DNA from 2 places in the Achromobacter sp. FW305-C-28 genome. Region 1 is predicted to be linked to the other one. Evidence: predicted binding sites of a transcription regulator. Region 1 holds the regulator's gene; the other holds the start of a gene.
What was found. The regulator FliA, encoded in region 1, starts transcription of late flagellar genes. The targets are predictions, from matches to a motif close to CTAAAGTTTNNNNNNNNNNNGCCGNTA.

Region 1 (7,879 bases):
TTGCCGCCGTTGTGCTGGGCCGACAGCACCAGCTGGCCAACCGGGTCCTTGCCTGCGGCGACCCGCTTTTCAGGCGTCTCGATGCCGTGGTCCAGGCTGTTGCGCACCAGGTGGGTCAGCGGATCGATGATGCGTTCGATCAGGCTCTTGTCCAGCTCGGTGGCACGGCCATAGGTCTGCAGTTCGATCTGCTTGCCCATCTTGCCGGCAATGTCGCGCACCAGGCGCGGAAAGCGGCTGAACACGTAGTCCATCGGCATCATGCGGATGGACATCACGGCTTCCTGCAGGTCGCGCGCGTTGCGTTCGAGCTGTTCCATGCCGTTGAGCAGGCGATCGTGCAGCACCGGGTCCAGCGTCGACGCGGTCTGCGCCAGCATGGCCTGGGTGATCACCAGTTCGCCGACCAGGTTGATCACCTGGTCGACTTTTTCCACGCCCACGCGGATCGAGGTCGATTCCTTGTCGGCATGGGCGGGCGCGGCGGCGCGGCTGGTGCGAGCGGCCTGCGAGATGGCTTCGGCCGCCGCGGCGGATTCGGCCACGGCCGGCGCGGCGGCTTGCGGGGCAGCTTCGACCGGGGCCACAGCCTCCGGGGCGGCCGCGACCGGCTCGGCAACCGCCGGCACCGCCACGGCAGGCGCGGCCTCACGGGCGATGTTCAGTTGGTCGGCATCGACGATGAAGCAGCACACCGCTTCGATATCGTCCGGCGTGCAGGTGCTGTCGACCCACACGGTCAGCACGCCATTGGCGCGCTCGCTGGCCTTGACCTGGCCCAGGTTGCCCATTTCTTCCAGCAACGACTCGGCGTCCTTGTCGGACACCTTGGTGATGCGCACGCGCAACGGCAGGCCGGCGCTGTCGGCGGCCGGAGCGGCCTCGGCCACCGGTTCGGGCGCAACCTGCACCGGCGCGGGCACGGGCGTCGCGACGGGCGCTGCAACGGGGGCCGGAGCGGGCGCCGCGGCGGCGGGGTCCTTCTGCTCCAGGGCGAGCTGCCTCAAGACCGCGCAGATGCGTTCAAACACGGCTTCATCGGGCTCTTCGGAGGCCCGGTAGGCATCCAGTTGGCTTTTGAGCACGTCTTTCGTTTCCAAGAAAATATCAATCATGTCCGTGCGCAGCGCCATTTCGCCGCGACGGATCGCGTCCAGCAGGTTTTCCAGCAGATGGGTCGTGCCCGCCAGCTGCGTGAAGCAGCCGAACGTGGCCGCGCCGCCCTTGATCGAGTGGGCTGCGCGGAAAATGGCATTGAGCTGCTCGATGTCGGGCGCACCCACGTCGAGCTCGAGCAGAAGCTGCTCCATTTGCGCGAGCAGCTCGTCTGCCTCGTCGAAAAAGGTCTCGTAAAACTGACTGAGATCCAAACCAGAACTCATGACCCGTACGCCTTCATAAATGAACTTGCTTACGCGCCGGACTGCTCGTCGAGCAATTCGGACGCCAATTCCACCAGCACATCGGGGTCGACCGGCTTGGAAAGCCAGCCACAAACGCCCAGATCCCGAGCGGCCATCTTGCTATCCACATCGTCTTCGGTGGTCAGCACCAGCACCGGTACGTCCAGGTACTGGTCCTGTTCACGCAAACCCTGGATCAGCTCCAGGCCGCCCATCACGGGCATGTTCCAGTCGCTGACCACGAGGTCCACCGGGTGGCTCTTGGCCATCTCCAGCGCTTCCTGGCCGTTGCCGGCCGTCAGCACCTTCCACCCCGCGCCCGTCAGCGTCGCCTGAACGATCATTCTCATCGTCGCCGAGTCGTCCGCCACCAGAATCGTTGCCGCCATTGCTATCGAGCCCCTTCGGCTTGCGGCGTTGCCGCCGTTTCGCCCTGCTTGGTTGCCGTCGTGGCCTGGGCGGCGGCTTGCACCGCCTCCACGGCCGTTCCAACCTCGCGGGCATCCTTGGCGCTCACGTCCGCAGCGGCGGCGTTCTCGTTTTCGATGCGCCGCTGGGTGCTCTGGTTGAGCACCACTAGGCTGATACGTCTATTAACGGCCGCATACGGATCATCTTTAACCAGGCTCATGCTGGAAGACAGACCCTGGATGCGCATGACCTTGCTTTCGTTCATGCCGCCGGCCACCAATTCCTGGCGCGACGCGTTGGCGCGGTCGGCCGACAGCTCCCAGTTGCTATAGGCGCGCTCGCCCCGGGCGTACTGTGAGGCGTCCGTGTGACCGGAGATGCTGACCTTGTTGGGCAGCTCGTTCAACACCGGCCCCAATTCGCGCAGGATGTCGCGCATATAGGGCTGCACCTCGGCGCGGCCGGTGGCGAACATCGGGCGGTTCTGGTTGTCGATGATCTGGATGCGCAGGCCTTCGGTGGTCAGGTCGATCAGCAATTGGGGCCGGAAGCTTTTCAGGATCGGGCTGTTCTCGATGACGTTTTCCAGCCGCTTCTTGAGGTTTTCCAGGCGGTGCTGGTCGCGGCGTTCGGCGTCGCCCATGGGCTGGGCCTCGACCCGGTTGCCCTGCGCGCGGCGCACATCGCCGTCGTTGCGCAAAGGATCGCGGCCGCCGCCGGGTACGGCGCTGGTTTCGGCCGAACTGCTGGGGCCGCCGGTCAACGCCACGCGCAGCGGCATGCGGAAGTATTCCGCGATGCCCTTCAGTTCTTCGCGCGGCACGATGCTGATCAGCCACATCACCAGGAAAAACGCCATCATCGCGGTGATGAAGTCGGCGTAGGCAATCTTCCAGCTGCCGCCGTGATGTCCGCCGCCGTGGACCTTCTTGCGGCGAATCACCACACGGTGGTTGTTTACCGTGCTCATGGCCCGCTCCGTCAGGCCTTGGCGGTCGACTTGGTCTGCCGGACGTGCTCTTCCAGCTCACCGAAGGTCGGACGCACGGACGAGAACAGCACCTTGCGGCCGAATTCCACCGCCAGTTGCGGCGGGTAGCCGTTCATGCTGGCCAGCAGCGTGGTCTTGATGCATTCCAGCACTTTCATGGCTTCGTCCGAGCGGCGTTCGACGCGCGAGGCCATCGGGCCGACAAAGCCGTAAGCCAGCAAAATGCCCAGGAAGGTGCCGACCATGGCCTTGGAGATCAGGTCGCCCAGGATGGCGGGCGGCTGGTCCACGGCGGCCAGCGCCTTGATCACGCCCAGCACCGCGGCCACGATGCCGAAGGCCGGCAGGCCGTCGGCCATCTGCTTGAGCGCATTGGCAGGCACTTCGCGCTCGTGGCGGTAGGTCTCGATTTCCTCGTCCATGAGCGTTTCGATTTCGAACGAGCTCATGTTGCCGCTGATCATGATGCGCAGGTAGTCCGTGATGAACTCCATGAGCTTGGCGTCTTTGGCGATACGAGGGTATTCACTGAAGATCGGGCTGGACGCCGGATCCTCGATATGCGATTCGATGGCCATGAGGCCTTCGCGCCGCGCCTTGTTCAGCAGCACGTACAGGAGCGCCATCAGCTCCATGTAGACGTCCTTGCCGTAGCGCGAGCTTTTCAGCATGTCGGGCAGCGCGCTCTTGACCAGCATCAAGGACTTCTTGCTGTTGCTGGCCAGGAAGGCGCCGAAGGCGGCGCCAAAGATCAGCGTGAGTTCGAACGGCTGGTAAAGCGCGCCCAAGTGGCCGCCCAGCGCTATGAAGCTGCCGACGACCGACACGATCACCACGAGAAAACCGATAACAATCAACACATCAGGCCCCTGCCAACGAAGTCTAAAACCGGCGTCAATGATCCCCTGTTCCCCCCGACCCAAAAAGGCGGGTTACGGGGAGTTTTCCAGGGCTTTTGATGTATTTGGACACGCCGCTCAAGAGCGGGCGGCGTCCACGGCGGGTGCGGGACGGCTGCCGGCGCGGGCTTTGGCCGCGGCGCGGGTCTTGCCTGCCCGGGGTGGCGGGCGGCAGATCGCGCACACGAAATCCGACTGCGGATCATGGGCGTGCGCAATGAAATGGCCGCCGCACTGGCGGCAGGCGGACAGCTGCAGCATGCCGCTGTCGAAAAAGCGCACCAGCATCCATGCACGCGTGAAGCTCAGCACGGGTTCGGCGGACTCGGCGTTGTCCACGCCGGCGTTTTCGAGGTACAGGCGATACGCGTCGATGATGGCGCGGATGCCTTTGCTGCTGGTGCGTGCATTCAGGAACGAATACACGTTATAGAAGAGCGAAGAATGGATGTTCGGCAGCCAGGTCATGAACCAGTCGACCGAAAACGGCAGCATGCCCTTCGGTGGCGAGCAGCCGCGTATTTCGCGGTACAGGCGTGCCAGGCGGTCGTGGCTCAGGCTGGTTTCAGCCTCGAGCACCTGCAGCCGCGCCCCCAGCGTGATCATGGAGCTGGCAAGCAGGATGTCATCCGCTTCCTGCGAAACGCTCTTGGTGGCCATTACACGTGTCCCAGTGGGGTAGACAGGCCGTCAGGCCAGTTCTTCAACAGGTTGCTTGGCCAGCAGGATCGTCGCGTGCGCTTGCTGCAGCGCGCCGCCCAGCACATCGTGCGTCAGTGCGGACAGCAGGCTGTAGTCGTCGAAACGGAAACGGCACAGGAGCGAACTGGAGCTGGCCAGCTTCACCAGCTGAGCCGGAGAAAGACGCATCAGGATATCGGCAACTTCGTTGCTGAAACCCAAGCGGAACATCGATGCAGCATAGTCATCGCGCAGCATGCGCTGTGCGAGCAATAGATAAGACAGATTCACTTCGCGAATATCTGCCAGCAAAGAATTTTCGACTTGTTGCACGCCCGACTCCCTATTCCCTATCCCACCGAAGGGGCTTGATAACCAAGGACAATTCGCAACATTGTTGCGCCCTGCCCGCTGCATCCTGTTTTAATGCGAAATGTATCATTTGTTCGCAATTTAAGTAAAATTTACCACAGGTCATGTCATTTTCTATGACTTATATGACAAATCTTTGTTGATATTGCGCAACTTGGAAGTTTAGATACACCTTGACATAGAAATTCCTGACAAATCTACGTCAATTTGCCAAATAAGCATTCAAAACGTTGCGTACTTTAAGGAATGAAATAACGGCTTTTGCCGACAATGACACCTTGCCGATCACAGAATCTTGCTAGCTTTAGCGCAGCCGCGCGTTTGTCGACAATGTCGCAAATTGACAACAATCGACGATGCGTCACGATGGACACCGCCCGACATTCCCGCAATGCCCCACGCAGATGACAGCTTGGTCGAATATGCCCCGCTAGTGCGGAAGCTGGCCCTGCAATTGCTCGCCCGGCTGCCGGCCAGCGTCGAACTGGACGACCTGATCCAAGCCGGCATGATCGGCCTTCTGGACGCCGTGCGGCGTTACCAGGAAACCGCTGACGCGCAGTTCGAAACCTACGCCACCACCCGCATCCGCGGCGCCATGCTCGATGAGCTGCGCGGCCAGGACTGGCTGCCGCGCAGCGTGCGCGCCAAGGCCCGCAAGATCGAACAGGCCATCCAGCAACTGGAACAGCGCCTGATGCGCGCCCCCACCGAGGCCGAGATCGCGCAGCAGCTGGACATGCCGCTGAACGAATACCAGACGCTGCTGCACGACGCCCAGGGCGTGCAGATCGTGCACTACGAAGATTTCGCCACCGAGCCCGACGCCGCCTCGGGCCAGACTGACTGGGCCGCCACGCTGAACCACGGCTCGGCTGGCGGCAATCCGCTGGATTCGCTCCTGGCGGGCGATTTCCGCCAGGCGCTCATCCACGCCATCGACACCCTGCCCGACCGCGAAAAGCTGCTGCTGTCGCTGTGCTACGAGCAAGGCCTGAACCTGAAGGAAATCGGCGCGATCATGAACGTGACCGAGGCCCGCGTCTGCCAGCTGCGCTCGCAGGCCACCGCCCGCATCCGCGCCAAGCTGCGCGAGCAGGCCTGGCAGGATTTGCCCCAGGAAGGGCAGATCGCGCAGATCATCTGACCGCGCCAGACGAGCGCCCGGGAATCCCGGGAATTTCGCACCTTGTTCGGGCCATCGGCCCGGCGCCATTGTTGTTAGCCTTGCAGGCTGACACCCCTAGGTGCGCCGGCAGCGGTTAACCGCAAGCCGCGACCGCGACCCCTGGAATTTCGCCATGAATGCACCCGACGTCCTGACGCAGGCCATTTCCGACGCCTACGACGAAACCCCCTACATTTCCCTGCCGTTCTCGTATTCGTCCCCCGGGCACCTGCGCGCGGTCGCCAGCCTGTACAACCTGGACGCGCCGGCGCTGAGCCATGCCCGGGTACTGGAACTGGGTTGCGCCGCCGGCGGCAACCTGCTGCCATTCGCGCTGGCCCACCCCGAGGCCACGATCGTCGGCATCGACCTCTCGCCCCAGCAGATCGATGCCGGCCGACGGGCCGCCGAAGCGGTCGGCGCCCGCAACGTGGATCTGCGGGCCATGAGCCTGACGGACATCACCGCCGAGTTCGGCGTGTTCGACTACATCATCTGCCACGGCGTGTTCAGCTGGGTACCTCCGGAGGTGCGCGAGGCCATCTGGCGCATCTGCCGCGACAACCTCGCCCCGGAGGGTATCGCCTATATCAGCTACAACACCTACCCGGGTTGGAAGGCGTCGGACGTCATCCGCGACGCCATGATCCTGAATACCTTCGGCGCCGAAACGCCGCAGGAAAAGGTGGCCCGGGCCAAGGACATGCTGGAACTGATCGAGGGCGGCCTGTGGCACAACAACCCGCTGCGTTCGGCCCTGCAGCTGGCGGCGCGGCAGTTGCGCGGCCAGACCGACCACTACCTGCTGCATGAATACCTGGAGGCGATCAACACGCCGTGCTACTTCCTGGAATTCGCCGCCGCCGCGCAGCAGGCCGGGCTGGCCTATGTGACCGACGCCGAACCCCAGGTGACGTTCCCGTCCACCTTCGGCGCTGCCGTGGCGGTGGGCTTGAATGGCCTGTCCGTCAACGCCGGCCGCGAAATGCGCGAGCAATACCTGGATTTTGCCGTGGGCCGCTCTTTCCGCAGAAGCTTGCTGGTGCACGCCGAACGCGCTGAAGGCATGCTGGACCAGCCCGAAGGCGGCGCCTTCACCCGCATGCATTTCGCCGCCGACCTGACGGCGCAGCCGGGCCCGACCGGCCAGCGCCAGTACCGCGCCCCGCACGGCGTCATCGATAGCCAGGACGCCTCGATGATCGCCCTGATGGATGCATTGGCGCAGGCCTGGCCGCAATCTCTGCCGTTCGACACCCTGGTCGACGCCGTGCGCCCGCTGGCCCCCGAGACGCCTGCCGACGGCCTGGCAACCATCGTGATCGGCCATCTGGTGGCGCTGGTCCAGGCCAACGCCCTGCACTACCGCCTGGAACCCGCCGCCTATCAGGCAGCGCAATCCAGGCCACGGCTGATTCCGGGCGCCCTTGAGTTGCTACAACAAGTAACCAAGCCCGGATGCCAGGTCGGCATGCACAACCTCTGGCATCACCCTATCACCGCGCCCGCCGACGCCCTGTACCGCTACGCGACCAGCCAGATCGACGGCGAACGCAGCACGACCGAACTACGCACCCTGGTGCGCGACGCGCTGACCTCCGGGCGATACCTCCATCCCACTGGCCAGTCCTATAAAGGCGCCCGCAACCTGGATCCGGTGGCGCAAGAGGTGGTCACCAGCCTTCTGGGCGAGCTGCGCCGCGTCGGCCTGCTGCTGAACTGACCGGCCCGCGGCGGGCCGCCCTGCAGCCAGGCCCGCCGTTTTCCCCCGCTTTCGACAACATATTTACGAATACCAAAAAAAAGCCCTAAAGATTGATTTGCGACTGCCGTAATCCTGGCAACGGAGAAATTCGCAGACGCAAGAACCCGAATTCTTCCCGTTACAACGATGGGCGGCCCCGCTGCCCGGTTTGAAGAAGCCTTTCTCTCTTGGGAGCCTAAACATGGCTGC
Region 2 (7,879 bases), on a different contig from region 1:
CAGCGCGGCGTCGCGCGGCGCGTTCAGCGGCACGCCGCTGGCATGGCGCCAGATGATGTCCAGCACGCCGCCGTGGGTGAACATCAGGATGCGTTCGCCATCGTGGCGGCTGGCAATGTCATCCACGGTGGCAATCACGCGCGACTGGAACTGGCCCAGCGTTTCGCCGCCGTCCAGCGGGCGCAGCGGATCGCGGCTTTTCCAGGCGGCAGCGGCTTCGGGCGCCAGCACGTCGATGCGGTCGTGATCCAGGCCTTCCAGCACGCCAAAGCCGCGCTCGCGGATGCCGGGTTCGACGCGTACGCGCAGGTCCAGTTGCTCGGACACCGGCACGGCGGTAGCGTGGGCGCGTTGCAGGTCGCTGCTGTAGATGGCGTGGATCGGCGTGTGGCGGGCTTCTTCGCGCAGGCGCGCCGCCAGCAGGCCGGCCTGGTTGCGGCCGAATTCGTTCAGCGGGATGTCTTTCCAGCCTTGCAGGCGGCGTTCGCGGTTCCAGTCGGTTTCGCCGTGGCGGATGAACCAGATTTCAGTCATTGCAATATCGATACGGTGGGGAAAGGGCGCGGGCCCGGCTCAAAGCGGGTCGGGCGCGATCGGCGCGCGCGGCTTCCAGATGGCTTGAATGACCGAGCTTAACGCGACCAGCGCGGGCTCGCTAGCGCGTTCGTAGGGCAGGATGAAGCCCAGCATGGCGTCGGCGCGCGCCTGGCCCCAGACGATGAAGTCGTTCGAGGCCGCGCCGGCCAGCGCGGTTTCCTCGCGCAGCAGCGCGCAGCCGGCGCCCGCCCGCACCAGCGCTTCCAGGTTGGCCTGGTCGTCGTGTTGCATGGCCACGCGCGGCGACAGGCCATGGCGTTCGAACATGTCGCGCAGCAGCAGGTGGGTATGGCTGCCGGCCGGGCCGTCCAGCCAAGGCAACTGCGCCACTTCGCGCCAGCCGCCGCGCTTGAGCACGGCGGCCTGTTCCTTGGGCAGCGCGATGCGGTAGCGCACGCTGCGCAGCGGTTGCCACAACACCCCGCGCGGCGGGTGCGCGGCAATCGTCAGCGCCGCCGGCAAGCGGCCGGTGCTGACCTGTTCGGCAAGCGTGGCAGTGGGCAGCGTCTGCGTTTTCAATTCGATCAGCGGCAACCGCTGGGCAATCGCCGAGGCCAGTTCGCCCAGCCGCAGGAAGTCGGGCTTTTCGCTGGGCACGCCCAGTTCGACCACGCCCTGCAGGCTGCCCTGCAACTGCTGCGCCTCGGACTTGAATTGCGCGCCCAGCACCAGCAGCGATTCTGCCGTGGGCAGCAGCATTTCGCCGGCCTTGGCCAGCGCCAGCCGGCCGCCGCTGCGATCGAACAGGGCCACGCCCAGGCTTTGTTCCAGGGCCTTGATCTGCCCCGTGACGGCGGGCTGGGTCAGCGACAGGGCGTCGGCGGCCTTGGTCAGGTTGCCCAGCCGGGCCACCGTGACGAAGGCGCGTATCTGATAGATTTCCATGGCGCCTTTGTAGGGGAACCGGCGTCAGGCGGCAAGCAGCCGCACTTGGGTCGGCTCCAGCCCGATCGACACAGGCGCCCCCACCGGAAACGGCGACAGCCCCGCCAGGTGAGACTGGTCGGCCGTCAGGCGCTGCTCGCCGACCTGCACCTGGTAGCGGGTGAATTCGCCCAGGAATTCGCTGCTTTCCACCACGCCCGGCAGCCATACGTAGCGTGCATCGCCCAGTCCGTCGGCCATTTCGATTTGCACCGTGTGTGGCCGGAAGCTCGCGGCCAGGCGCTGCGCGGCGGGCGCTTCGGCGGTCAGTGGCAGATGCAGGTCGCCCACGCCTTCGACCGCCAGCACCACGCTGCCGCTGGTGCGTTCGCGCACATTGCCTTCCAGCACGTTCATGGTGCCCACGAAGTTGGCCACGAAGCGATTGACGGGATAGTCGAACAGCGTGCTGGGCGCGCCGATCTGCTGCACCACGCCGTGGTCCAGCACGGCCATGCGGTCGGCGGTGGTCATCGCCTCTTCCTGGTCGTGCGTCACGAAGATGGTGGTGATGCCCAGCCGCCGTTGCAGGCTGAGCAGGTCCTGGCGCATCTGCACGCGCAGCTTCTTGTCCAGGTTCGACAGGGGCTCGTCCAGCAGCAGTACTTGCGGTTCGATCACGATGGTGCGCGCCAGCGCCACGCGCTGCTGTTGGCCGCCGGACAGCTGGTTGGGCCGGCGGCGGCCGTACTGCGACAGGCCCACCAGTTCCAGCGCGGCCTCGACCTTGGCGCGGATCTGGTCGCGCGGCAGCTTGCGTTCGACCAGGCCGAATGCCACGTTGTCCCACACGGTCATGTGCGGCCACAAGGCATAGTTCTGGAACACCATGCCGATGTTGCGGTTCCAGGGCGGAATGCCGCCGATGTCCTTGCCATCCACCAGCAACTGGCCGGCGTTCTGGCGGTTGAAGCCCGCGATCAGGCGCAGCAGGGTGGATTTGCCCGACCCCGACGGCCCCAGCAGGGCGAAGAACTCGCCGGGCTCGATGCTGATATTGACGTCCTTGAGCACTTCCGTCTTGCCGTACGACAGGCGGATATTGCGGCATTCAACGCTGACTTTCTTCATGTTTTTCCCCTTGGTTCAAGCCTCGTCGCCGCGCGCCGGACGCTGGCGCGCCTGGGCGCGTTCCACCAGCAGGTGCGAGACATACGTGCCGACGGCCACGGCCACCACCGCCAGCACCCCCAGCGCGGCCCCGGGCCCGCGGCCCGCCGCGCTTTGCATGTACAGGTAGATGCCGTAGCTCATTGGCGCCTGGCTGTCCTTGGTGACCAGCATGATGGTGGCCGACAGCTCGACTGCCGCCGTCACGAAGCTGGTCACGAAGCCGGCCAGCATGCCGCCTGCCATCAGCGGCACCACCACGCGGCGGATGGTGCGCATGCGGGTCGCGCCCATCGATTGCGCGGCTTCTTCCAGCGACACGTTGATCTGCTGCAGCGAGGCCACGCAGGAGCGCAGCGCATACGGCAGCCGCCGCACCGAGTACGCGATCATGATGATGATCCACGACGAGGTCAGCAGCGTGCCAGTGCCGGGAATCTCCACGCCGCGGAACGTGCGCAGCAAGCCGATCGCCAGCACGATGCCGGGAATCGCCAGCGCGGCGGACGCCAGGAAATCCAGCCACTGGCGGGCCGGCAGGCGGGTGCGCAGCATCAGGTAGGCGATGGCGGTGCCCAGGATCACGTCCACGCCCGCGGCCAGGCCGCAATACAGCAGCGTATTGGCGATCATGCCCTGTGACTCGCTGAACACCGCGGCGTAATGCGCCAGCGTGTAGCCATCGGGCAGCGGCGCAAAGCTCCAGACGCTGGCCAATGACAGCAGCAGGACGCCCATGTGCGGCGACAGCACCAGCAGCAGCACCAGCGCGATCCAGCCATAGGCCAGCGTGCTTTCCAGCGGCCGCAGCTTGCGCTTCTGAATCGAATTGCCGCCCTTTTGCAGCGTCGAATAGTCGCGGCCCTTGAGCACCCGCGCCGACAGCCACAACGCCAGGATCGAAAACGCGATCATGATCACGCTGATCACATAGCCCAGCGGATCTTCCAGGCCCACCTGGGTGATGCGCAGATAGGCCTGCGGCGCCAGCATGTTGGTGGTGCCCAGCACCAGCGGCGTGCCCAGGTCATCGAACACTTTCACGAACACCAGCGACGTGCCCGCCACGTATCCGGGCAGCGCCAGCGGGAAGATCACGCGGCGAAACAGCCGGAACCCGCGCGACCCCAGGTTGAAGGCCGCCTCTTCCATGGCGCCGTCGATGTTGCGCAGCGCCACCACCAGGTTCATCAGGATGAACGGGAAGTAGTGCAGGGCCTCGACGAAGATCACGCCGTTCAGCCCGTCCATGAACGGGATGGTGAAGCCGAACCAATCGTTCAGCAGCAGGTTCACGCTACCCGAGCGGCCGAAGATCAGCTGCATGGCCACGGCGCCCACGAAGGGCGGCATGATCAGCGGCAACACGCCTAGCGTCTGGATGATGAGCGCGCCGCGAAAGTCGAAGCGCACCGTGAAATACGCCAGCGGCACCGCGATCAACGAGGCCAGCAGGGCGGACCAGCCCGCGACGTAGAGGCTGTTGAAGAACGCCTCGCGCATCAGCGGCTGGTTGAAGAAGGCGCCGAAATGGCCCGTGGTGAAGCTGCCGTCCGCATTGACGAACGCCGTGTAGAACACGGTGCCCACCGGCACGGCCAGGAACAGCGCCAGGAAACCCAGCACCAGAAGCGCGGCCAGCACGGGGCCGGCGGGCAGGCGGGTATGGCCCGGAAGATTCATCGAGATTCCCGTTGTGGTTGAAGACAGGCGGTGCCCGCCGGCCTGCGGCAAGGGCCGGGCCGGCGGTCACGCAGGCGGGGCGAGCCCCCCGCCCGGCAGGTCCTGCGTTACAGCGCTGCCGCTTCCCGCGCCAGCTTCACGGCCTGCTCATAATTGCTTTTGGCCGTGCCGTTCCATTCGCCTTCCAGCTGCGTGATCTGCTGGTTGACCGCTGCGTCCTTCTTGTTGCCGCTGAAGATCTTCAGGAAGGCAGGGTCGGCGGCTTTCTTGCCATCGACAAGCGGGGCCCACGCCAGCTTGCGCGCCTGTGCCAACAATTCGGCCGGTTTGCCGCTCCTGGCCTTCTCGCCCAGCTTGGTCTCGGCGTCGTAGATCGCCTTGGTCGCCGCCTGCAATTCCTTCAGGCGGAACGTGACGGTCTGGTCATACAGCGACTGCACCACGTAGTAGCGCGTCTGCGACAGGTCGGCGTTGAACTGGACCTTGCTGCGGCGCGCGATCTCGGCCGGGTCCGGGTAGCCTTGCGGCACCTTGCCGGCCAGCGCCGAGTACGGCAGCACGGGCAGGCGCGAGATCTTGGGTTCCAGCAGCAGTTCCTGGCCTGCCTGGCTCAGCGTGAAGGCGATGAACTTCTTGCCTTCCTCGGTGTTCTTGGCGCCGTCGATCAGCGCGATGTTGGCCGGCACGATGGCCGTTTCCGACGGATAGACGAATTCCACGGGGAACTTCGAATACTTGCTCGACAGGCCGAAGAAGTCGATGACCGGACCCGCGCCGAACTGGCCGTTGTTGACGCCGTCCGGCACGCCGAACGAACGTTCGGTGACCGCGCTGCTGTTGCCCGACATGCGCAGCAGGGTGTTCCAGCCGTCGTCCCAGCCTTCGCCCTGCAGGATGGTTTCCACGGTCAGGTGCATGGTGCCCGAGCGCGACGGTGACGTGATGCCGACGTGGCCGAACCACTGCGGCGCCAGCAGGTCCTTCCATTCGACCGGCGCGGGAATGTTGTGGGCCTTGATGTAGCGCGTGTTGTAGACGATGCCGTAGCCGGCCAGCGCCTGCCCCAGGTACATGCCGCCCGGGTCGTTGATGGGGTAGTTGCCGATCTTGTCCGGCACGTCCTTGTTGGCCACGTCCGACGACTTGGCCAGCAGCTTGTCGCGGCCCAGCACCTCGAACGCGTCGGGAGCGCTGGCCCAGAACACCTCGGGGCGCTGGCCCGCCGGCGTCTCGCGCACGTAGGCGATGCCGGACACGGTGTTCTTGTTCAGGATTTCCAGCGTGATGCCGGGGTTGGCCTTTTCGAACGCGGTCTTGTAGGCCTGGGTCAGGTCTTTCGGGAACGACGTGATGACCGTGACGGTGCCCGCCAGGGCCGGCGCCGCGCAGGCGGCCAGCAACGCCCCTGCAAGGGCTGTGCGCATTGCATGCATGGTTTGTCTCCGTGGTTTTTTGATTTGTCCGGAGACCTTAAAGGCTGCGCCCGCCACGCGTCCAATCAGAAATTTTGATGCGCGTCATCAGCCCGGGGGGGGGCACGGCCCCGGCCCTGGCCTGGGGCCGGGGCAGGCAAAACGCGTCTAAGCCGTGGCGGCCACGCCGCCGTTCGCTTTGGCCATCGCCTTGGCCTTTGCGGCCAGGACCTGCTGGATCTGGTTCATGATCTGAACTGCCTGCCCGTTCAGCGTCTGCATCTGAGTGGCTTTTTGCTCGGCGGACGCGTTGCTGTCGCGCACGCGTGCGATCTGCTCCATGACCCGCTTGAGCTGGCGCTGCAGCTCCTTGATCTGCCGGGTGTAGTGGTCGTCGTTCTCGGACGATTCAGGCTCTTCGGTCTGGCCGACTTTCATGCCCTTGGCATTCGTGACGCGGATCTTGCCGTCCGGTGCCACGGCGGTGCTATTGGCGGTGTCCTTGGCTTCCTTGTTTGCCCTGATTTTTTGCGCCCAGAGGTCCGCCATATTGGCAATACGCGAATTGCCATTGAGGGGATCGATAGCCATGAAGGTCTCCAGAGATCGAGTTGACTGGGGTTTCCACTAATACGGCATGCTGACCGGGAACTTAAGTTGCCGCCCGTTCCCGCCCCCCTTTACACTGGCGCCCGCTCACACCAATCACCCCCGGGGAATCCATGTCCAATTCCTATTTTCCGCGCTGGCGCCTGGCCGATGACGCCGAGCCCGGTGTCATCATCGCGCCCGATGAACGGCTGTCCTGGCCCAAGAACGTGGCCATGGGGGCGCAGCACGTGGTGGCGATGTTCGGCTCCACCGTGCTGGCGCCGCTGCTCATGGGCTTCGATCCCAACGTCGCCATCCTGATGTCGGGCATCGGCACCCTGATCTTCTTCCTGTTCGTCGGCGGCCGGGTGCCCAGCTACCTGGGGTCCAGCTTCGCCTTCATCGGCGGCGTGATCGCCGTGACCGGCTACGCCGGCGGCGGCGCCAACGCCAATATCGGCGTGGCGCTGGGTGCCATCATCGCCTGCGGCCTGGCCTACACCCTGATCGGCGTCATCGTCTGGATCGTCAACGCCCGCGCGGGCGGCGGCGCCAACTGGATCGATACCTTGATGCCGCCGGTGGTGACTGGCGCGGTGGTCGCGGTGATCGGCCTGAACCTGGCGCCCATCGCCGCCAAGGGCGCCATGGGCGCCTCAGGCTTCGACAGCGTCATGGCGATCGTCACCATCGTGTGCGTGGGCGGCATCGCCGTCTACACCAAGGGCATGGTGCAGCGCCTGCTGATCCTGGTCGGTCTGATCCTGGCCTGCGCGGTGTACGCGATCTGCGCCAATGGCCTGAACCTGGGCAAGCCCATCGACTTTTCCGCCGTGTACGCCGCGGCCTGGTTCGGGCTGCCCCATTTCGCTGCGCCGGTCTTCAAGGCCGAGGCGATGGGCCTGATCGTGCCGGTCGCCATCATCCTGGTCGCCGAGAACCTGGGCCACGTCAAGGCGGTCAGCGCCATGACCGGCCAGGACCTGGACCGCTACCTGGGCCGCGCCTTCGTCGGCGACGGCGTCGCCACCATGGTGTCGGGCGCCGTGGGCGGCACCGGCGTCACCACCTACGCCGAGAACATCGGCGTGATGGCAGTCACTCGCATCTATTCGACGCTGGTGTTCGTCATCGCGGCCCTGATCGCCATCGTGCTGGGCTTCTCGCCCAAGTTCGGCGCCTTGATCCAGACCATCCCGGCCCCCGTGCTGGGCGGCATGTCCGTCGTGGTGTTCGGCCTGATCGCCATCGCCGGGGCTCGTATCTGGGTCGTGAACCAGGTCGATTTCAGCGACAACCGCAACCTGATCGTGGCCGCCGTCACGCTGGTGCTGGGCGCGGGCGACTTCACCGTCAAGCTGGGCAACTTCACGCTGGGCGGCATCGGTACCGCCACCTTCGGCGCGATCATCCTGTACGCGTTGCTGCGCCGCAAGAAACAGGGGTAGGGCGGCAGGCAGGGGCCCGGCGACGGGTAGCCTGCACGGGCCAGGGGGCTCCCGGCAGGCCCAGGCCGGCATAGCGCCCGCCCAGGCCCACGCTGCGTCAGGGCCGCGATAGCC

Region 2: the regulator FliA is predicted to act here: its motif matches at 6,357-6,383, upstream of AC3WMR_RS17315 (FlxA-like family protein).

What each region holds. Positions count from the first base shown of each region.
Region 1 covers NZ_JBYSYL010000002.1:251,426-259,304, reverse strand. Annotated here, with positions in the region: gene cheA (chemotaxis protein CheA) at 1-1,382, opposite strand, end outside; gene AC3WMR_RS06110 (response regulator) at 1,412-1,792, opposite strand; gene motB (flagellar motor protein MotB) at 1,795-2,784, opposite strand; gene motA (flagellar motor stator protein MotA) at 2,796-3,665, opposite strand; gene flhC (flagellar transcriptional regulator FlhC) at 3,783-4,364, opposite strand; gene flhD (flagellar transcriptional regulator FlhD) at 4,395-4,718, opposite strand; gene AC3WMR_RS06085 (RNA polymerase sigma factor FliA) at 5,149-5,904, shown strand; gene AC3WMR_RS06080 (class I SAM-dependent methyltransferase) at 6,059-7,648, shown strand; gene AC3WMR_RS06075 (flagellin N-terminal helical domain-containing protein) at 7,872-7,879, shown strand, end outside.
Region 2 covers NZ_JBYSYL010000006.1:267,684-275,562, forward strand. Annotated here, with positions in the region: gene AC3WMR_RS17290 (histidine phosphatase family protein) at 1-534, opposite strand, end outside; gene AC3WMR_RS17295 (LysR family transcriptional regulator) at 574-1,482, opposite strand; gene AC3WMR_RS17300 (ABC transporter ATP-binding protein) at 1,507-2,592, opposite strand; gene AC3WMR_RS17305 (ABC transporter permease) at 2,608-4,314, opposite strand; gene AC3WMR_RS17310 (ABC transporter substrate-binding protein) at 4,422-5,747, opposite strand; gene AC3WMR_RS17315 (FlxA-like family protein) at 5,895-6,317, opposite strand; gene AC3WMR_RS17320 (solute carrier family 23 protein) at 6,449-7,765, shown strand; gene AC3WMR_RS17325 (methyl-accepting chemotaxis protein) at 7,863-7,879, opposite strand, start outside.